2 regions of the Polaromonas sp. JS666 genome follow, and region 2 is predicted to be linked to the other one. Evidence: riboswitches for the same ligand, from Rfam matches in the RefSeq annotation. Region 2 holds a riboswitch; the other holds the start of a gene.

Region 1 (10,625 bases), 2.5 Mb from region 2:
TCTTCCCGGGCCACCCCGGTGCTTGACGAGCGGGGCGAACTGGCCTACTGGGTGGGCATTGATGCGGACATCACCGAGATCAAGACCATCGAGGCCGCCTTGCGCCTGTCAAACCAGGAGCTTGAGGCCTTCTCGTATTCTGTCTCCCACGACCTGCGCTCGCCGCTTAACACCATTGACGGGTTCAGCCGCCTGCTGTCCAAGCAGCTCCCCGGCCATGTCAACGAGAAGAGCCGGCACTACCTGGCGCGCATCCAGACGGGTGTGGCGCAGATGGGGCAACTGATTGAAGATTTGCTCTCGCTGGCACAGGTATCACGCGCGCAGTTACGGGCTGAGCTGGTGGACCTGTCGGCGCTGTCCCGCCGGATTCTGGGTGAGTGGCAGGCGCGCGACCCCGAACGCCGGGTCGTGGTTCATGTTGAAAGCGGTCTGCAGGCGCATGGCGACTCGCGGCTTGTGGGTGTGGTGATGGAAAACCTGCTGAGCAATGCCTGGAAGTTCACCTCGCGCAAAGTCGGGGCGAGCATCAGCGTCACCCAGCAACCCGACGCAGCAGGGCAGCCGGTCTTCGTGGTCCGGGATAACGGCGCCGGCTTCGACATGGCGTATGCCGACAAATTGTTCAACCCGTTTCAGCGCTTGCATGCGGCCTCGGAGTTTGCCGGCACCGGCATCGGGCTGGCCTCGGCCAGCCGCGTGATCGGCAGGCACGGCGGGCGGCTGTGGGCGCAATCCGAGCCCGGTTGCGGGGCTGCTTTTTTCTTTACCCTGCCCAGGACCGCTATTGCGGTCTGAACAGATTTGACCCACCCGCCCGCCCAGCCCCGCTCCTCCCCGCCGGGCACCGCACATCGTGCCAGCCTTATATTTGCCTTGACCCCGGTTTTTCTATGTGTTTTCGATTGCTGAAGTAATTAAAATGCTGAAAATGACAAGATTTACCTCTGTTACGGGCCGCCATGCCGCGTGAACCCAAATCCTTCGAAGATGCCATCACGGCGACGGACTTCTCCAGTGAAGATTACTGTGGCACGAGCTATGCGGCCAAGCTGCTCGGTCTGTCGGTCGCCACCGTGCAGTCGCTGGTGGAAAAAGGGGAAATTGACGCCTGGAAGACCCTGGGCGGCCACCGCCGGATTGCCCTGCAGTCCATCAATGCCTACCTGGCCAAGAACAATCCGCAAGTCGCCAAGGTAGTCGACACCGATCCGAAACACCGTTTGCGCGTGCTGCTGGTCGAGGACGACGAGGCCACCCGGGAGCTGTACCAGCTCCAGTTTGAGGACTGGGACCTGCCGGTCGATTGCACCTGGATGCCTTCGGCGCTGGAGGCCTTGATGGACATTGCCAGCATGCGTCCGGATTTGCTGATCACCGACCTGTCCATGCCTGGCGTTGATGGCATCGAAATGCTCAAGGCCCTCAAGCGCAATCAGCAGTTGGCGGACATGCAGATTATTGTGATCAGTGGCTTGCCGCCGGAGGCCATCGAAGAGCGGGGCGGTCTTCCGCCGGATGCCCACCGGTTGCAGAAACCGGTGAATTTCGACTGGCTGCACGGGTATGTCACGGCACTGGTGACGGCCAACCGCAAGTGGCACCACTAACGACTGTGACTGCAACCCGAAAATATCAAAACATGAACGCGCGCTGTTTTGTTTGTCAACGCATCCATGGCGGCGCTGCGACCCTTGCGAAGGCCTGCAGCCTTCGCTGCGGTTTGGCGTCGGTCCCGGGCATGAATAATCCATCACTGTCATTGGGTTGCGTTACTTCCGGGCTGCCGTACTAGCGGGCGGCACCGGATTCTGAAGCAAGCCAGCCCGCCAAACAATCCCCGTGCAATCCCCATGAGCCGATTCCTCAACCTGTTCGGGGTGAAGCTGGCAGACAAGATGCCCGGCCTGGGCGTGCAGAACGGGAGTCGGTCATCGGCGCCGGCTGAGCTGGGCTGGGGGCCTCTGGAGCAGTCCGGCGACGGCATGGTGTTGCTCGATGAACGCGGCCGAATCACCGAGGCGAATCCCCGCGCGCTCGAACTCCTGCACTGCGCGCAGCCGGCCCTGGCCGGGCTCGATTTCTGGGAGGCCGTGCCGGAAGACATCACGGAGCAGCATCAGAGCGCCACGGGCCAGGCCCTGACCTTTGCCGCGCGGCACGCCTTTGTTGCCCACGACAAGTTTGAAGACAAGTGGGTCCGGTACGCCTTTACGAGGCAGCCCCCCGGCTACGTCGTCAGCCTCAGGGATGTCTCATCCACGCAAAGGTTGCTGGATGTGCTGGAAGACAGCGAGCGTTACAACCAGCTGATTTTTGAGGCGAATCCCAACCCGATGTGGATCTTTGACGACAGCTCCACGCGCATCCTCGCTGTCAACCAAGCGGCCGTCGAGTTTTATGGCATTGCGCGCAAGAAGTTCCTGACGCTGGGCATGGATGCGCTATTTCCCGAGGGAGAAGGCGCTGGATGGCTCAGCTCCCTCGCTTCGGGCAAAGGCGTCGGGGAGGGGCTGCTCGCGCTGCGCCTGTGCAAACAGCAAAAGGCCGATGGGCAGCAGGTGCTGGTGGAGCTGGCCTGCGGCCCGGTCAGCTGGAATGGCCAGCAGGCAGTTTTCGTCAGTCTGGCGGATGTCTCACAGCGTCACCTTGCCGATGGCGCCTTGCGGCGGGCCAATGCGGAGCTGGAACAGGAACTGGCCGGGTGCCAGAGCGAGCTGGAAAAGACCAGGCGCGATGTGGCCGCCTTCACCCGCGCGGTGTCCCACGACTTGCAGGGGCCGCTGCATGCCGTCAACGGGTTCGCGAAGGTGCTGGCAAAGAACTACTCGACTGCGCTCGATGCGTCCGGCCTGCATTATGTGAGCCGCATTCAGGCCAGCACGCGCCAGATGGCCAAGCTGGTTGATGACCTGCGAACCCTGGTCCAGTTGCCGGAGCTGTCCGGTAACCCTGAAAAATTCGACCTGGTACCTATTTGCCGAGCACTGGTCGACGATTTGCGCAAACGCGCCCCGGACCGCAGCGTGGCGATCGAGATGGATGCCAGCCTGCTGCTCGTTGGTGACAAGGGGTTGTTGACGACGGCGTTGGCCTGCCTGCTGGAAAACGCCTGGAAATTCACCTCCAAAAAAGCCGAAGCCTGGATCAAGGTCGGGCTGATGCCCGGCGCCACCCCCGGCGAGCTGGTCCTGCTGGTGTCGGACAATGGGGCGGGCTTTGACACGGCCTACAGCAGCAAACTGTTCACGCCTTTTCAGCGCCTGCACTCTTCTGCTGAATTCCCCGGCAACGGTCTGGGCCTGGCTATCGTCAAGCGGGTTGCCGCACGGCACGGCGGCAATGTCTGGGCTGAAACCACCGGCCAGGCAGGCGCCAGTTTTTACCTGGCGCTACCGCATGCTGCGCAGGCCGCCTGACGGCCTGAGCCCGTACACACGCCACCCGGCACGCCGTGCCAGCGCAGGCGCCCACCGGGCCTGTCAGGCGTCCGCGGTTCTCAGCCTGCCCGGGACGTTGCGCTCCTGCAGGCCCTGCTGCACCAGGCTGCCGATCATGTCCGCCGTCACGGCTGACAGCGTCCAGCCCAGGTGGCCGTGGCCCGTGTTGTAAAACACGCAGGGAGACCGACCGCGGCCGACACGGGGCATCATGTTCGGCATCATGGGCCGCAGGCCTGCCCAGGGCACCACGCTGCGGGTGCTCATGCCCGGGAAGCATTGCTCCACCCAGTCGATCAGGGGTCGAATGCGGTCGTCGCGGATGTCCTTGTTGTAACCGTTGAACTCGGCAGTGCCCGCCACGCGGAAACGATCCTCACCCAGGCGGCTTGTCACCAGCTTGGTCTCATCGTCGAGCAGGCTGACCATGGGAGCCGCTGCGCGGCTGGACTCGTCGAGCAGGTTCACCGTGATCGAATAGCCCTTGACTGGGTAGATGTTCACCCGGTCACCGAGTCGCGCGGCCACCGCACGGCTGGCGACGCCGGCGCAGACGACCACCCCGTCGAACACCGAGGTGCGTCGCTCGTCAGCCTGTCCCACCGTGACATCGACCTGCCGGCCGTTGGTGGTGACCGATTGCACGTCCTGCCCGTACAGGCAATGAACGCCGCGCCGCGCGATGGCGGCGGCCAGTCCGGTCGTGAACTTGTGAATGTCGCCGGTCGAGTCGCTTTCCGTGAAGAAGCCGCCATAGTAGCTGCCCGCCAGGGTCGGCTCGATGGCGCGCATTTCCGACGGTGTCACGGCGCGTCGCGCGAGCCCGCCCTGGGCCAGCAGTTCGGTCACGCGGGCCGCGTGATCGAACCCGGCCTTGTCCCGGTAGATGTGCAGGATGCCCTGCTGCTTCAGGTCGAAATCGATGCCCTCCTGCGCGGCCCAGTCGAACAGATGCTCGCGCGCCGCCACGGCCAGGCGGGCGGTTGCTATCGTGTTCTGGCGGTAGGCCGGCATCGAGGCAATGAACTCGGCGAACCAGGACAGCTTGTGCCAGCTGGGCTTGGGGTTGAGCAGCAGCGGGGCATCGCTCTTGAGCATCCACTTGATGCCTTTGAGCAGGGTCGACCAATGGGTCCAGACCTCGGCGTTGGAGGCCGACAGCTGGCCCCCGTTGGCGAACGAGGTCTCCATCGCCGCGTAGCGATGCTTCTCGAACAGGGTGACTTCAAAACCGCGCTTGGCCAGCGCGTAGGCCGTGGTGACACCCGTGATGCCACCGCCGATGACGGCGATCGTTTTCATAGAAAGGTTCCAGAACGTCAAGGGTTGAGCCCGCACGCATCATGCGTGACGGACGCCCCCTCTGTTGCTGGACCTGAGAGATTCACGAACCGGCGCTGTGACGCGCGAATCCGCTTGCTCCTTCGGTGCGCCGGGTGACGAAAAAACCCGGCAGCTCTTCAGAGTGCATGGGTGGTACCGGTTCATTTGCCTGAGAGTTTCCGGGGCGGTTGCTCCTTCGGCGCCGCCGCCAGGCAATGCTGGACGGCAGACTCTCCCGATACCACGCTGGGGCGACTCATGCGAGCCGCCCCAGCGCTGCGATGATAACAATAATCTGGCCGGGGCGTCCAGTTCGGCACCGCGAACCGCCGTGCGCGCCGATCGAAACACCTGCGTGCTGGCCGCGTTGGCGGGCAGCGGCCACAGTGTCAGGCGGTCTTGGGGGTGGTCAAATCCTGCGCAAAACGCTGAGCCTGCGGCGCCGGTGTTGCAAAGTCCCGGGCGCCCGCTCGAGGCCTTGCCGCGTAGTCCCGGCCCCGCGCCTGCGGTTTTAGCCTATGGTTTCAGTGCGGCGATGGGGCTTCAAAGCGGAAGACGCCGGCGGCATCGATCCGCCGGTGCACCCGTCCCTCAAACCACAGTGCATGCAGGTGCGCAACTGATTCGCCCATGGCAAAACTGGTCTGGTGCAGGTCCAGCTTTCGCCTGAACATCACGGGCAGGATGTCGGCTGCGCTGCAGGGCCGGGCCTGACAGGCCTGCAACACCTCGGCCAGCCGGTCGCGGTGGTGGTCGTGCAACTGCTGGATACGCTCGTGCAGGCCACGGAACGGCTTGCCGTGCGAGGGCAGGGTCAGCGTGTCGGGCGGCAGGGGCCGGAATTTGTCGATGGACTGCAGGAACAGCGCAAGCGGGTTTGATTCCGGCTCCATGTCGTAGACGCTGACGTTGGTCGAGATGCGGGGCAGCACCATGTCGCCACTGATCAGCACCCGGGTCGAATCACAGTACAGCGCCATGTGCTCCGGCGCATGGCCATAACCACTGATGCAGCGCCAGTCCCGCCCGCCAATGCGGATCATCTGCCCGTCGACCAGGCGGCGAAAGCTGCCCGGCACCTCGGGCACCATGCTGGCGTAGTAGCCGGTGCGGCCCCTGATCTTCTCGACGGACTCCGGGTCGGTCAGCCCGTGGGCGGTGAAAAAGAGCGCGGCACTGTCTCCGCCAAAACCGGTGGTGCTCTGGGTGCCGATGCGGGCGCTGTGGTAGTCGGTGGCGCTCATCCACAGGCGACAAGTCCATGGCGCCCCCACGCTCCGCCGCTGCGCGGGTTGCTGCCCCCCGAGGGGGCCGGGCCCGCCTAGAGGCGGCTCGTCGGCGGGCCCCGCAGGAGTTGACCAGCGCTGGCAAAGCCAGTGCGCCAGGCCTATGTGGTCCGGATGCATGTGGGTCACGATGACGCGCAGGATGGGCAGGCCTTCAAGCTGGGTCGCAAAAATCGCTTCCCATTGCGCCTTGGACTCTTCCCTGCTGATGCAGCAGTCCACCACGCTCCAGCCCTGGATTTTTACGCCCGCGTTGTGCGGGTCATCGAGCTCATCGCGCAGCAGCCACAGGTTGATGTGGTCCAGCGCGAATGGCAGCGCCATGCGTATCCACTTGACGCCCGGTGCAATCTCAAGTGCCTCGCCTGCCTCGGGCAGGGTATCCGCCAGTGGGTAATCGAGCCGCTGTTCAAGGAGGTTCATGTAATATTCGCGCTATATTTGACGTTTACGTAAACGTCACGTGGAGCCATTGTAGTGATGACGCCCGCCCGGCGCTGTCACCTTTGTCCGTGTCCTTGCCTGCCCCTGTTCGTACCCACTCAATCATCATGGCCACGACTTACACCATCAGCGATCTTGCCAAAGAGTTTGACCTGACCACCCGCGCCATGCGGTTTTACGAAGACATGGGGCTGTTGCAGCCCCAGCGCATGGGGCCGGGCGGGCGCAACCGCGTTTACACGGCGCGCGACCGCACCCGGCTCAAGCTCACCTTGCGCGCCAAGCGGCTGGGCCTGTCGCTGGTGGAGGCCAAGGAAATCATCGATTCCTATGACAGTCCGCGCGACACCGCCCCGCAACTGAAGAAATTCCTGGCCGTGCTGACCGAGCACCGCAAGAAGCTCGAAGCGCAGATGCTGGACCTGCAGGCCAACCTGGACGAGATTCGCACCCACGAAAAAGAGGCCAAGGCGCTGCTCGACAAGACCGTCAAGGCCAAAGACAAACCCAAACCCAAAACCAGCCAGGTTTGAGTTCCCCCGGTTCCTGCGTTGATCGACGAGTTCAGCCTTTTCAGCCATTTCAGCAATATCAACAATTGCCTGGAGGCTTGTTGCGGTGGGGTCAAATGGTTCATAATTGACGTTTACGTAAACGTCAATTGACGTCGTGACCCCCTCCACTCCCGAAAGAAGGCTTTCCCCATGGACGCACTTTCCGCGCCGTCAGCGCTTTTTCAGCGCATTGAAGCGAGCTTTTTACGCCAGGGCATGATGCAGCACCTCGGTGCGCGGCTGCTGCGGGTGGAGGCCGGCTTGTGCGAAATTGCACTGCCTTACTCAGAACGTGTCACCCAGCAGCAGGGCGGCTTCCATGGCGGCGCCATGGGCGCGCTGGCAGACATTGCCGGCGGCTATGCCGCGCTGACGGTGGCGCCTCCCGAGGCCGAAGTCACCACGGTCGAATACAAGATCAATTTTCTGGCCGCCTTCAGGGATGGTGAGCTCCGGGCAACCGGCCGTGTCGCCCGGGCCGGCAAGCGCATCATCGTGACCACCGCCGACGTGGTGCACGTCGACGCCAATGGCAAGGAAAGCGCCTGCGCGCTGATGCAGCAGACGCTCGTTCCCGTGCCCAAGACCTACTGACAACCCGCAAGAACCAGCCCGGTCGCCCCCATGCACCTGGCTACCTCTGTAACCTCCCGCGAAAGACGCCATCATGACCAACCTGCCAGGACTTGACTTCCAGCTCGGCGAAGAGACCGACGCCCTGCGTGACGCCGTGCGTGAATTTGCGCAAGCCGAAATCGCGCCGCGCGCCGCCGAACTTGACCGCAACGACCAGTTCCCGATGGACCTGTGGCAAAAAATGGGCGCGCTGGGCGTGCTCGGCATCACCGTCGGCGAAGAATATGGCGGCGCAGGCATGGGCTACCTGGCCCACATGGTGGCCATGGAAGAGATCAGCCGGGCCAGCGCCTCCGTGGGGCTGTCCTATGGGGCGCACAGCAATCTGTGCGTCAACCAGATCAAGCGCAACGGCACCGACGCGCAGCGCCAGAAATACCTGCCCAAGCTGATTTCCGGCGAGCACGTCGGCGCGCTGGCCATGAGCGAGCCCGGCGCCGGCAGCGACGTGATTTCGATGAAGCTCAAGGCCGAGGACAATGGCGGCTACTACCTGCTCAACGGCAGCAAGATGTGGATCACCAACGGCCCCGACGCCGATACCCTGGTGGTCTACGCGAAAACCGAGCCTGAGCTGGGCGCCCGCGGCGTGACCGCCTTCCTGATCGAAAAGGGCATGAAGGGCTTTTCGGTGGCGCAAAAGCTCGACAAGCTCGGCATGCGCGGCAGCCACACCGGCGAGCTGGTGTTCAGCAATGTCGAAGTGCCGGCGCAAAACATCCTGGGCGGCCTCAATAGCGGCGCCAAGGTGCTGATGAGCGGCCTTGACTACGAACGCGCCGTGCTGACGGGCGGACCGCTGGGCATCATGCAGGCGGTGATGGACAACGTGGTGCCCTACATCCACGACCGCAAGCAGTTTGGCCAGAGCATTGGCGAATTCCAGCTGATCCAGGGCAAGGTCGCCGACATGTACACCGTGCTGCAGGCCGGGCGCTCCTTCGCCTATACCGTGGCCAAAAACCTGGACATGCGGGGCGCGGAGCATGCACGCCAGGTCCGCAAGGACTGCGCTTCCGTCATTCTCTGGTGCGCCGAAAAGGCCACCTGGATGGCCGGCGAGGGTGTGCAGATTTTTGGCGGCAACGGCTACATCAACGACTACCCGCTCGGACGCCTCTGGCGCGACGCCAAACTTTATGAAATCGGTGCCGGCACCAGCGAGATCCGCCGCATGCTGATAGGCCGTGAACTGTTTGCCGAAACCTGCTGAGGCCCGTACCCTGGCGCAACGAATGGCCAAGGGATGACCCTGTGAGGCCGCCCGGCCTGCAACTGATTAAGATCGTTCCCATGACAGCATCACTTGAAAGCCTTTTCAGCCATAACCGCGCCTGGGCGGCACAAATGGAAGCCGAACGGCCGGGCTTTTTCACCAGCCTGGTCAAGCAGCAGACTCCCAAATACATGTGGATTGGCTGCTCCGACAGCCGCGTGCCGGCCAACCAGATCACCGGGCTGGAGCCGGGCGAGGTGTTTGTCCACCGCAACGTGGCCAACATCGTGGTGCACTCCGACCTCAACGCCCTGTCCGCGATCCAGTTCGCGGTGGAGCGGCTCAAGGTCAAGGACATCATGGTGGTGGGTCATTACGGCTGCTCGGGCGTGCAGGCCGCGCTGGAAGGCGCGCGCATTGGCCTGGCCGACAACTGGATACGCCACATCCAGGACGTGCGCCACCGGCACCGCCAGCTGCTCGACAGCCTGCCCGATGCGGTGCGGGCCAATGCCTTGTGCGACATCAACGTGATCGAGCAGGTGGTGAACGTGTCGGTCAGCACCGTGATGGTGGACGCCTGGGCCCGCAGCCAGGACGTCACTGTGCACGGCTGGGCATTCGGTGTGCACGACGGCCTGCTGCAGGACCTGCAGATGAGCGTCTCAGACCCCGAGGAGCTGGATGCCCGCTACCGGCAGGCGGTGGACCGCGTCTGGGACCTCTGGAACAGCCGGTAACGTCAGATAACGCCAGACAGCGCCAGAACCAGGACTCGCCGTGTTTCCCCAGCGCCTTGACTCCACCATCGCCTACGACATTGCGAAAGCGATGATGGACGGGTTCAACCGCCACTACCAGCTGTTTCGCACCGAGTCGGCGCGTGCCAAGCACCGTTTCGAAACCGCCGACTGGCATGGCCAGCAACGCGCCCAGCGCGAGCGTATCGAGTTTTACGACCTGCGCGTGCGCGAAGCGTCGACGCGGCTGGAGCGTGAGTTCAAGGCCGGCGAGCAGTCCATGGATGTCTGGCACCAGGTCAAGCTGCATTACATCGGCCTGCTGGTCAATCACCACCAGCCCGAACTGGCTGAGACCTTCTTCAATTCGGTCACCACCAAAATACTGCACCGCAGCTATTTCCAGAACGACTTCATCTTCGTCCGGCCAGCCGTCAGCACCGAGTACATTGAAAACGAGGAGCCGACGGCGCAACCCACCTACCGTGCGTATTACCCGACCCGCGACAACCTGCGCGAGATCATCGTCCGGCTGGTGCGCGACTTCGACCTGCGCCTGGAGTTTGAAGACCTGGAGCGCGATGCCGGCTATGTGCTGGAGGCCGTCAGCGAGCGGCTCAGCGACGTGAAACTGCGCGCCAATTTCCAGATACAGGTGTTGTCGGGCCTGTTTTTCCGCAACAAGGGCGCTTACGTCGTCGGCAAGATCATCAACGGCTTTAATGAAGTGCCGCTTGCCCTGCCGATATTGCACAGCAAGAGCGGCAAGCTGGTGATAGACGCCGCACTGTTTGGCGAGGATGACCTGCTCATCCTGTTCAGTTTTGCGCGTGCCTACTTCATGGTGGACATGGGCATCCCGTCGGCCTATGTGCAGTTTCTGCGCAGCATGATGCCGCACATGCCGCGCGCGGAAATCTACAACGCGCTCGGCCTGGCCAAGCAGGGCAAGACGCTGTTCTACCGAGACTTCCTTCACCACCTGC
Region 2 (10,625 bases):
CTCAACAAACTCATCATCGGCATGACCATGGCCCTCGGTATTGTCGCCAGCGCCGCTGCACAGACCACGATGAAAATCAGTATTTCGACGTCGCAGAATTCCCACCAGGGTGTCGCTATTGACACCTTTGCCAAAGAGGTGGAAAAGCGCACCGGCGGCCGCTACAAGGTTCAGACTTTCTATAGCGGTGCACTGGGCGGCGAACGCGAATCCATCGAAGCAGTCCAACTGGGCACCCAGGAACTCGCCTTCTCCTCCACCGGCCCCGTCCCCAACTTTGTACCGGAGACCAAGATTCTCGACGTGCCCTTCCTGTTTCGCGACAAGGCCCACGCACGCGCCGTACTCGACGGCCCCATCGGCCAGGACCTGCTGGGCAAATTTGACGCCAAGGGTTTCAAGGCGCTGGCCTGGGGCGAAAACGGCTTTCGCCACATGACCAACAGCAAGCGTGACGTGAAGGGCCCCGAGGATCTGAAAGGTCTGAAAATGCGGACCATGGAAAACCCGGTGCATATTGCCGCTTACAAGGGTTTTGGCATCATTACCACGCCGATGGCATTCCCCGAAGTGTTCACCGCCCTCCAGCAGGGCACGGTCGATGGCCAGGAAAACCCGCTGTCGGTCATCATTGCGTCCAAGTTTGACCAGGTGCAAAAGCACCTGTCGCTGACGGGCCACGTCTACTCGCCCTGCATCTGGGTGATGAACAAGGCAGTCTTCGACAAGCTCAGCGCGGCCGACAAGCAGGCGTTTCTTGACGCCGCCAAGGAAGGCACCAAGGCCAACCGCGCACGGGTCGATGAGGACGACGCCAAAGGGGTCGCCGACCTGCGCGCCAAGGGCATGACGGTGATTGACAATATTGACAAATCGAAATTTGTCACTGCCCTGGCACCGGTCAACGCCGAATTCGAAAAGCAGTTCGGCAAGGCCAACATCGAGAAGATCCGCAATTACAAGTAAGCGGTCCAATTGCGCATTGCATTTTCATTTTTTTAGCCCTCTACGCCCGCAGTCACTGGACTGGCGGGCGTTTCATTTGTGAGCGGAGCGAGTTGCCATGAAGCAAGCATTTCTCAAGTTCGAGCGCTGGTGTACCAGCATTTCCATGGCGGGAGCCTGCGGCATGCTGGTGATCGCCTCAACGCTCGGCATGTTTCAGATCATCACGCGCTTTGTGCTGGAACAGCCGGCCGAGTGGAGCGAGATCCTGATACGCCTGAGTCTGATCTGGATGGTATTTCTAGGCATTCCAGCGGCTTTCCGGCAAGGCGCCATGGTCAGCGTGGACGTGCTTTACCGTTGGAGCCCTCCCCGCGTCAAGCGGATCCTGGACTGGGTGGTCGGCCTGGCGGCACTCACGCTGATCGCCATCATCATCTGGTGGGGCTGGGACTATGCAATGCGCGGCCGCGTACAGTCCATGGCCGGACTCGAATCCATCTCGATGTTCTGGGGCTATGTAGCCATGCCAATCGGAGGACTGTTTTGCGTGATCGGCATTATCGGCAACATGCTGGATCCGCAGCACCACGAACTGGAAACGGCAACATGATCCATAAATTTTCTACAGGCGTCGCGGCAAAGCCCCGCGCGAGCCGGCCAATGCCGGCTTCTTGCCCCAACTTTTTTCAGGAGACTGCACAATGACCGCCGCGATGCTGACAACCATGGTCGTGTGTTTTGCACTGACGATCTCCGTTGCCGTGTCTATCGGCCTGGCGTCCGTGCTCGGCATCCAGGTTTCGAACTCCAACATGCTGATCTCGGTGAAGGAGATGTTCAATGCGATCAACAAGTTTCCGCTCGCAGCGATCCCGTTTTTCATCCTGGCCGGAAATTTGATGGAAACAGGCGGCATTTCACGCCGACTCGTCGAGTTTGCGAAGAGCATTGTCGGCGGCGTTCAGGGCGGCCTGCCGATGACCTGCGTGTTGACCTGCATGATTTTTGCCGCCGTGTCGGGTTCATCGGTTGCCACCACATTTGCCGTCGGTGCCATCCTGATTCCCGCCCTGATCAAGCACGGCTATCCGACCAGTTATGCGGCTGCCCTGCAGGCCACCAGCGCCGAATTGGGCGTGATCATTCCGCCGTCGATTCCGATGATTCTGTATGGCGTCAGCGCCGAGGTATCCATCGGCGAACTGTTCATCGCCGGCGTCGGCCCCGGCATCTTTATCAGCCTCGCGCTGATGGCCTTTGTCTATGTGTATTGCAAGATCAAGGGCTGGGGGAAAAATGACGGCGATGGCCGGCTCAGTTTTGGCAAGGCCACCTGGCAGGCCGGCTGGGCACTGCTGATGCCCGTCATCATTCTTGGCGGCATTTACGGCGGCATCTTCACGCCCACCGAAGCCGCGGCGGTAGCGGTTTTTTATGCCCTGATTGTGGGCATGGTGATTTATCGCGAAATCAATCTGCCGGCTCTCATACTTGTCTTGCGTAAATCCGTCCTTTCCAGCGCGGTGATCATGTTCATCATCGCCAACGCAGGACTTTTTGCGTTTCTGATCACCCGGGCGGGCGTACCGGATGCGATTGGCCGCTGGCTGGAAGCCGTTCTGCAATCGCCGGCGCTGTTCCTGCTGGGCGTCAACACCGCGCTGTTCATCATTGGCATGTTCATCGAAACCAGCGCAGCCATCATTGTGCTGGCGCCCATCCTGGCGCCCGTGGCCATGCATTTCGGCATAGATCCGGTGCATTTCGGCATGGTCATGGTGGTCAACCTGGCGCTGGGCATGATCACGCCACCCTTCGGCGTCAATCTGTTTGCGGCCTGTACGGTGGCGCGTATTTCACTGGACCGCATCGTCGTGCACCTGCTTCCTTTCGTGCTGGTCATCCTGGCCTGCCTGATGGTGATCACCTATTTCCCGGCGCTGTCGCTCACGCTGCGCGATCTGGTGTACTCCAAGTAGGAAGGCCCGCACCTTGGGCTACACTTGAGAGGTCAGGAGAGAGTTTTCATCGCGAAAACCGCCGAAGGCGCACGAACACCATGAGGGCACCCCTCGTGGTGTACTGAACGCTCAGGCAAAAGGACTGGCAACCGTTTTCCGGCGCCTGGCGCCGGAAAACGTTCCCTACTGGAGAGAGACCGCTTTCGAGGCGGCCCACCGAAGGAGCAAGCCTGCATCGCCAGGTGAATCTCTCAGGTAAAGTGGACAGCAGGGGCAGCGCATGACCATCGGTCATGGATTCATGTTTGCCCCCGGAGACCGCCTTGTCCAACGCCTCTTCTGCTACCCCCGAAGATCTTCTCAAAACACCGCTGCATGATCTGCACGTGGAACTCGGCGCGCGCATGGTGCCGTTCGCGGGTTATTCCATGCCGGTGCAGTACCCTGCCGGCCTGATGGCCGAGCACCACCACACACGTCAGGCGGCAGGCCTTTTTGACGTATCCCACATGGGCCAGCTGCGCCTGGTGGGTCCTGATTCAGCGGCGGCACTGGAAACCCTGCTGCCTGTCGATGTGATCGACCTGCCGGCGGGCAAGCAGCGCTATGGCCTGCTGCTCAATGACGACGGCGGCATCATCGACGACCTGATGTTTTTCAACCGCAACATGCACGACAGCGCCAACGGCGGCGACCTGTTCCTCATCGTGAACGGCGCCTGCAAGGTCGGCGATATCGCGCACATCCAGCAAAAAATCGGCAGCCGGTGCGAAGTCATCCCCATGCCCGAGATGGCGTTGATGGCCCTGCAGGGGCCGCAGGCAGTGACGGCCTTGCAGCGCCTGGCACCCGGTGTTGACAAGCTGGTGTTCATGACCGGCGGCCGTTTCACGGTGGCGGGCTGCGACTGCTTCATCACCCGCAGCGGCTACACCGGCGAAGACGGCTTCGAGATCTCGGTGCACGAATCGCAGGCGGACACCCTGGCCAGGGCCCTGCTGGCCCAGTCCGAAGTCAAACCCGTTGGCCTGGGCGCACGCAACTCGCTGCGGCTCGAAGCCGGCCTGTGCCTGTATGGCAACGACATCGACACCAGCACCACGCCGGTGGAAGCGGCGCTCAACTGGGCCATCCAGAAGGTCCGGCGCACTGGCGGCGCGCGGGCCGGCGGATTTCCCGGCGCGGAAAAAATTCTGGCGCAACTGGCCGACCCGGCCGCGACACTGACCCGCAAACGCGTGGGACTGGTCGCGCTGGAACGCGTGCCTGTGCGCGACCACACCGAACTGCAAAGCACGGCGGGCGCACCCATTGGCCAGGTGACCAGCGGCCTGCTCGGCCCCACCATCAACCAGCCGGTGGCCATGGGCTATGTCAGTCCCGAGTTTGCCGCCATCGGCACGCGAATCCATGCCCTGGTGCGCGGCAAGCCCGTTCCCATGGAAGTAGCCGCCATGCCGTTTGTGCCCAACCACTACTACCGCGGCTGAGCAACCTACCGACTTTCACTGCCGCCTTTCAAGTTATTCACGTTACTTTTACGTTAACTTGCTGAATCCTTTTCACTGAACTTCTGGAGAACCTCATGACTGTCAAATACACCGAAGACCACGAATGGCTCAAGATTGACGGCGACACCGCCACCGTGGGCATCACGGTTCATGCGCAGGACGCGCTGGGCGATGTCGTGTTTGTCGACCTGCCTGCCGTCGGCGCCACCCTGGCGCAGAAGGAAGCCGCCGGCGTGGTGGAATCAGTCAAGGCCGCCGCAGACGTCTACATGCCCGTGAGCGGCGAGGTCGTTGAAGTCAACGAAGCCCTGCGCAACGACCCATCGCTGGCCAACAGCGACCCGCTGGGCGCCGGCTGGTTCTTCAAGATCAGGCTGTCTGACGCCTCGCAGCTGGACGCCCTGATGGACGAAACCAGCTACACCCAGTTTTCCGCAGGTTAATGGCCCCCACGCTTGCCACTTCGTGTGCTGCGCTGCCCCCCGAGGGGGCTGTGCTTGCTTGGGTCGGCCCTGCGCGGCGCACGTCCGTCTGTCTGTCTTTTATCGGAATAAACACATGTTGATGCCATCCGCCAAGCCGCTGGGCGAGCTTGAAAACCCCTCTGAATTCATCCCGCGCCACATCGGCATTGATGAGGCCGATGAAGTGCACATGCTCAGTGTGGTGGGCTCCGCCTCGCGCCGCGACCTGATTGACGGGATTGTTCCGCGTTCGATCGCGCGCACCAGCACCATGGCCATTCCGGCGCCAGTGACTGAAGCGGCAGCCCTCAAGCAGCTCAAGGCGATCGCAGCCAAAAACCAGGTGTTCAAGAACTTCATCGGCCAGGGCTACTACGGCACCTACACGCCGGGCGTGATCCTGCGCAACATCCTTGAAAATCCCGCCTGGTACACCGCTTACACGCCCTACCAGGCCGAGATTTCGCAGGGCCGCATGGAGGCGCTGATCAACTTCCAGACCATGGTCTGCGACCTGACCGGCATGCCGATTGCCAATGCCTCCATGCTCGATGAGGCCACCGCCGCCGCCGAGGCCATGACGCTGGCCAGGCGCAGCGTGAAAAGCAAAAGCAATGTGTTCATCGTCGCCGGCGACTGTCATCCGCAAACGATTGAAGTCATCCAGACCCGCGCCAGGCCGCTGGGCATTGAAGTCAAGGTCAGCACCGCAGTGACTACCCTGCCGCAGCTCATGGCCGAAGGCAATTACTTTGGCGTGCTGGCCCAGTACCCGGCCACCACCGGCAGCATCCACGACCTGCGCCCGCTGGCCGGCCAGGCGCATGTAGACGGCGCGGCCCTGTGCGTGGCCGCCGACCTGCTGGCACTGACCCTGCTCACGCCGCCCGGCGAATGGGACGCCGACATCGTGCTGGGCAACACCCAGCGCTTTGGCATGCCCATGGGCAACGGTGGCCCGCACGCGGCCTACCTCGCCTGCCGCGACGAGTTCAAGCGCTCCCTGCCCGGCCGCCTGGTGGGCGTGAGTGTCGACGTCCACGGCAATCCGACCTACCGCCTGGCGCTGCAGACGCGCGAGCAGCATATCCGCCGCGAAAAAGCCACCTCCAACATCTGCACCGCCCAGGTGCTGCCCGCCGTGATTGCCAGCATGTATGCGGTCTACCATGGGCCGCAGGGCCTCAGGCGCATCGCAGAGCGCGTGGCGGCATACACCGCCATCTTCGTGCGCGGCCTGCAGGAACTCGGCTATGAGATCACCGACCTGGGGGCCTTTGACTCCGTCACCGTCAAGACCGGAGATGCCACCAATTTAATAGCTGAACGCGCCCGTCAGTCCGGGGCCAACCTGCGATGTCGCCTGAACAATCACCTGGGCGTGTCACTGGACGAAACCACCAGCCGCAAGGACATTGAACTGCTGTGGTCCTTCTTTGCCCAGCCCGGCCAGACGGTGCCCGTGGTCAGCGCCTTTGAAGAGGGCATCGAGTCCCTGATTCCGGCCGACCTGCGCCGCACCAGCGCCTTCCTGACCCACCCGGTGTTCAACACCCACCACTCCGAAACCGGCATGCTGCGCTACATCCGCATGCTCAGCGACAAGGACCTGGCGCTGGACCGCAGCATGATCCCGCTGGGCAGCTGCACCATGAAGCTCAACGCGACCAGCGAGATGATTCCCATCACCTGGCCCGAGTTTGCCAACATCCACCCCTTTGCCCCCCAGGAGCAACTGCAGGGCTATGCCGAACTCGACAAGCAGCTGCGCGACTGGCTGTGCCAGGCCACCGGGTACAAAGGTATCAGCCTGCAGCCCAATGCGGGTTCGCAGGGCGAATACGCCGGCTTGCTGGTGATCAAGGCCTTCCACGAAGCACATGGCCAGGGCCATCGCAACATCTGCCTGATTCCCTCATCGGCCCACGGCACCAACCCGGCCAGCGCCCAGATGGCGGGCATGACGGTCGTCGTCACGGCCTGCGATGCGCAGGGCAATGTGGACATGGAGGACCTGAAAGCCAAGTGTGAGAAGCACAGCGCCAATCTGGCCTGCATGATGATCACCTACCCCAGCACGCATGGCGTCTTTGAAACCCATGTGCAAGACCTTTGCCAGCTGGTGCATTCGCACGGCGGCCGGGTCTATGTCGATGGCGCCAACATGAACGCGCTGGTCGGCGTGGCAGCCCCCGGCGAATTCGGCGGCGACGTCAGCCACCTGAATCTGCACAAGACTTTCTGCATCCCGCACGGCGGCGGCGGGCCGGGCGTGGGTCCGGTTTGCGTGGTGGCCGACCTGGTGCCTTACCTGCCCGGCCATGCCACAGCCGGATATGCAGGAGGCGGCCGAGCCTTCGGAGAGGGCACCAGCTTTTCCGCCGGGCCGCCCCAAGGAAAAGAAGCCCCCTCGGGGGGCAGCGCATTACACGAAGTGAAAAGCGTGGGGGCCATTTCCGCCGCGCCTTTGGGCAATGCAGCCGTGCTGCCGATCAGCTGGATGTACTGCCGCATGATGGGCGCCGAAGGCCTGAAGCAGGCCACCGAGATCGCCATCCTGAGCGCCAACTACATCAGTTCGCGACTGAAAGACCACTACCCAACGCTGTACGCCAGTGAAAACGGCCATGTCGCGCATGAGTGCATTCTGGACCTGCGTCCGCTGAAGGAAACCAGCGGCGTCACCGCCGAAGACGTCGCCAAGCGGCTGATCGACTACGGTTTTCACGCGCCGACGCTGAGCTTCCCGGTCGCCGGCACGCTGATGGTGGAGCCAACCGAGAGCGAAACGCTGGACGAGCTGGACCGCTTCATCGACGCGATGATCGCCATTCGGCAGGAAATCCGCCGCATCGAAAAAGGCGAGTGGCCGCAGGACGACAACCCGCTGAAGGCCGCGCCGCATACGGCGGCAAGCCTGCTCAAGGGCGAATGGATGCATGCCTACACACGCGATGTGGGGGCAGCCATACTCAGCAAGACCCAGCACGCCAAATACTGGCCGCCAGTGGGCCGCGTCGACAACGTCTATGGCGACCGCAACCTGTTTTGCAGTTGCGTGCCCGTGAGCGACTACGCCTGAAACAAACCAGGGGTTTTTCAAGGTTTACTGCCGTTCACTGCCATTCACTGCCTCTTCGCCCTGCATGGATTCGCAGACACTCCTGGTCGTGATGGGTGCCGCACTTGCCGGCTTTGTGCAGGGCCTTTCAGGCTTTGGCTTCGGCCTCGTCGCCATGTCTGTCTGGGCCTGGACGATTGATCCGCGGCTTGCCGCCGCCATGGCGGTTTTTGGTGCCCTGACCGGGCAGCTGGTGGCTGCCGCTACGGTGCGCCGCGGTTTTGATCTGCGGCGGCTGGCCCCTTTTGTGGCCGGTGGCCTGCTCGGCATTCCCGCCGGACTGCTGATGCTGCCCTTGATGGACGTGCAGATGTTCAAGGCCTTTCTGGGCATGCTGCTTATGCTCTGGTGCCCCGCCATGCTGATGGCAGGCCAATTACCCCGCATCACCGCGGGCGGTCGTCTCGGCGACGGGCTGGCGGGCGGCGTAGGCGGCATGATGAGTGCGATGGGTGGTTTTTCGGGTGTCATTCCCACGCTCTGGTGCACGCTGCGCGGCTATGACAAGCACGCCCAGCGCGCCATCATTCAGAACTTCAATCTGGCCATGCTGATGGTCACCATGGCCACTTACATCGCCACCGGCATCGTGACCCGCGAAACCGTACCCATGCTGGCCATCGTGGCGCCGGCGATGCTGCTGCCTTCACTCATCGGCGCGCGGGTCTACATTGGCATCAGCGAAGTAATGTTCCGCAAGATCATCTTGAGCCTGCTGACCGCCTCGGGTGCAGCCCTGCTGGGCTCCTCGCTGCCACAGCTGCTGGGCCGGGCGAGCTGATGCGGTGCCTGTAACTTCACCGTTACAGGGCATTGCGCCGACCCGGAGATAATGCGGCGGACTGTTTCCCGCGCGTTTTCCGTTTTGCCTGCTTCCGTCAGCGGTACCCCGCCACCATCCGCCACCATTTATGACCAACCCCATGAACATCATGAAATCCGTTCCAGCCCTGCTGGCCTCCTGCGCTCTGGCCACCAGCGTGCTGGCCGCAGCACCCGCCGAAACGCTGCCCACCGGCGTGAAAATTGTGCACAGCGTGGACGGCACCGGCGCGCAGCCCAAGGCCTCGGACACGGTCAAAGTGCACTACCGCGGAACGCTCGCCGACGGCAAGGAATTTGACAGCTCCTACAAACGCGGCACACCCGCCACCTTCCCGCTCAGCCGGGTGGTGCCGTGCTGGACGGAAGGCCTGCAGAAAATCAAGGTCGGCGGCAAGGCCACGCTGACCTGCCCACCCGCCACGGCGTATGGCGAGCGCGGCGCCGGCGGTGTGGTGCCGCCCAATGCCACGCTGACGTTTGAAGTTGAGTTGCTGGCCATCGAGAAATAAGCAGCCCGCACGGACGCGGCCTCACGCCACCGCTTACGGTGCCTCGCTGAGTGCCGCCAGCAGTGCCTGGTTAAAGGCATCTGCCCGTTCAAACTGAACCCAGTGGCCGGCGGCATCAATGAGCGTCAGGGTCCGGAAATTTCGGGCTTGCCGCACAGCCGCCGCCAGCGCATCCAGCTTGCCCCGGTACAGGGCGTCTTCACTGCCGTAAATGGCATGCACCGGGCAGCGCACCTGCTCCAGTGAACGCGCCAGCACGTCGGTACGCGACAGGCTGCGCCCTTTCATCCGGTCGCGCAGCACGTTGGCCACATGCAGGCGAAGCGCCAGCTCGGTGATCGCCTCCGGGCGGTACAGCATCAGCGCCGCCAGGTTGCCGCGGTGAATGGCATCGCGCTGGGCTGGGTCTGTCAGGTGCCGCCACGAATTGAGCTGAATCGGCTTCTCGGGTGCGATGCCCAAACCGGGCGCGCCCACCAGCACTACACGGGCAGCCCGCGCCGGAAACTGGGCCGCCAGAAACCCGGCCACCATGCCGCCAAACGAAAAACCCACAAGATCACAGGCCTCGTCATCGAGCAGCAACTTCAGCCCCTGCTCAACCGGACCGGGCACGGCATCGGCGTCCGTCCCCTGTGCCGGTGCGGCTGAATCGCCAAAACCGGGCAGGTCCGGCACATAGACCCGGCGCCCCGACTCGACCAAGGGAAGAATGTTGCGCAGCCAATGCGTCCAGCTGCCGCTGCCGCCATGAAGAAGCACCACGGGCGCCAGCGCGCGGCTGCCACCCGCCTCACCCCAGACATGCCAGACCATGCTGCCCGCCCCGCAGGGCGTTTCCTTGCGGACCGCTGTTTCTAAAAGCGCTTGTGCTTCAGGGGGGACTTGGATTTGAACCTGTACCGAAAGAGTCATTCAGCGTTTATACCTTGCCCCGCTCCTCGATGTTGACGCGAAACAGGACCCCTCAGCTTTCGATCACGACCGGGGGACCGAGACGGTAGCGATTCAGAATCTCCATGTCCGGGTCTAGCCCCAGGCCCGGCCCAGGCGGCACTGACAGTCGGCCCTGGCGAGCGCGCACGGCGTCGTGGTACGGACTGGCTTGCAGGTCGCCGAAGAAGAGCTCGAAAGCAACCTCCGGCGCGAAGGCCGCCGCGAGGTGAAGCGACGCCAGAAAGCCCGGGCCGAAGTAGAAACAGTGCGGCACGTAGTCGACGCCATGCGTGCGCGCCAGGATCGCAGCCCGTGCCACCGCCTCAATGCCGCCGAACTTGATGACGCTG

Evidence for each region. A riboswitch is a leader RNA that binds a small molecule or an ion and turns the genes downstream of it on or off. The one in region 2 is predicted to bind glycine.
Region 1: it holds a riboswitch for glycine, as region 2 does, so the genes downstream of both, BPRO_RS20945 (D-amino acid dehydrogenase) here and gcvT (glycine cleavage system aminomethyltransferase GcvT) in region 2, are expected to answer to the same signal.

What each region holds. Positions count from the first base shown of each region.
Region 1 covers NC_007948.1:4,401,707-4,412,331, reverse strand. The annotation lists gene BPRO_RS28090 (PAS domain S-box protein) at 1-798, shown strand, start outside; gene BPRO_RS20955 (response regulator) at 963-1,610, shown strand; gene BPRO_RS20950 (sensor histidine kinase) at 1,854-3,419, shown strand; gene BPRO_RS20945 (D-amino acid dehydrogenase) at 3,483-4,742, opposite strand; glycine riboswitch at 4,911-5,011, opposite strand; gene BPRO_RS20940 (MBL fold metallo-hydrolase) at 5,288-6,472, opposite strand; gene BPRO_RS20935 (MerR family transcriptional regulator) at 6,601-7,026, shown strand; gene BPRO_RS20930 (PaaI family thioesterase) at 7,198-7,641, shown strand; gene BPRO_RS20925 (isovaleryl-CoA dehydrogenase) at 7,715-8,896, shown strand; gene can (carbonate dehydratase) at 8,977-9,639, shown strand; gene aceK (bifunctional isocitrate dehydrogenase kinase/phosphatase) at 9,680-10,625, shown strand, end outside.
Region 2 covers NC_007948.1:1,923,146-1,933,770, reverse strand. The annotation lists gene BPRO_RS09315 (TRAP transporter substrate-binding protein) at 1-966, shown strand, start outside; gene BPRO_RS09310 (TRAP transporter small permease) at 1,064-1,558, shown strand; gene BPRO_RS09305 (TRAP transporter large permease) at 1,650-2,927, shown strand; glycine riboswitch at 2,951-3,064, shown strand; glycine riboswitch at 3,086-3,187, shown strand; gene gcvT (glycine cleavage system aminomethyltransferase GcvT) at 3,203-4,399, shown strand; gene gcvH (glycine cleavage system protein GcvH) at 4,495-4,863, shown strand; gene gcvP (aminomethyl-transferring glycine dehydrogenase) at 4,979-7,966, shown strand; gene BPRO_RS09285 (sulfite exporter TauE/SafE family protein) at 8,031-8,786, shown strand; gene BPRO_RS09280 (FKBP-type peptidyl-prolyl cis-trans isomerase) at 8,938-9,339, shown strand; gene BPRO_RS09275 (alpha/beta fold hydrolase) at 9,373-10,254, opposite strand; gene BPRO_RS09270 (mandelate racemase/muconate lactonizing enzyme family protein) at 10,307-10,625, opposite strand, start outside.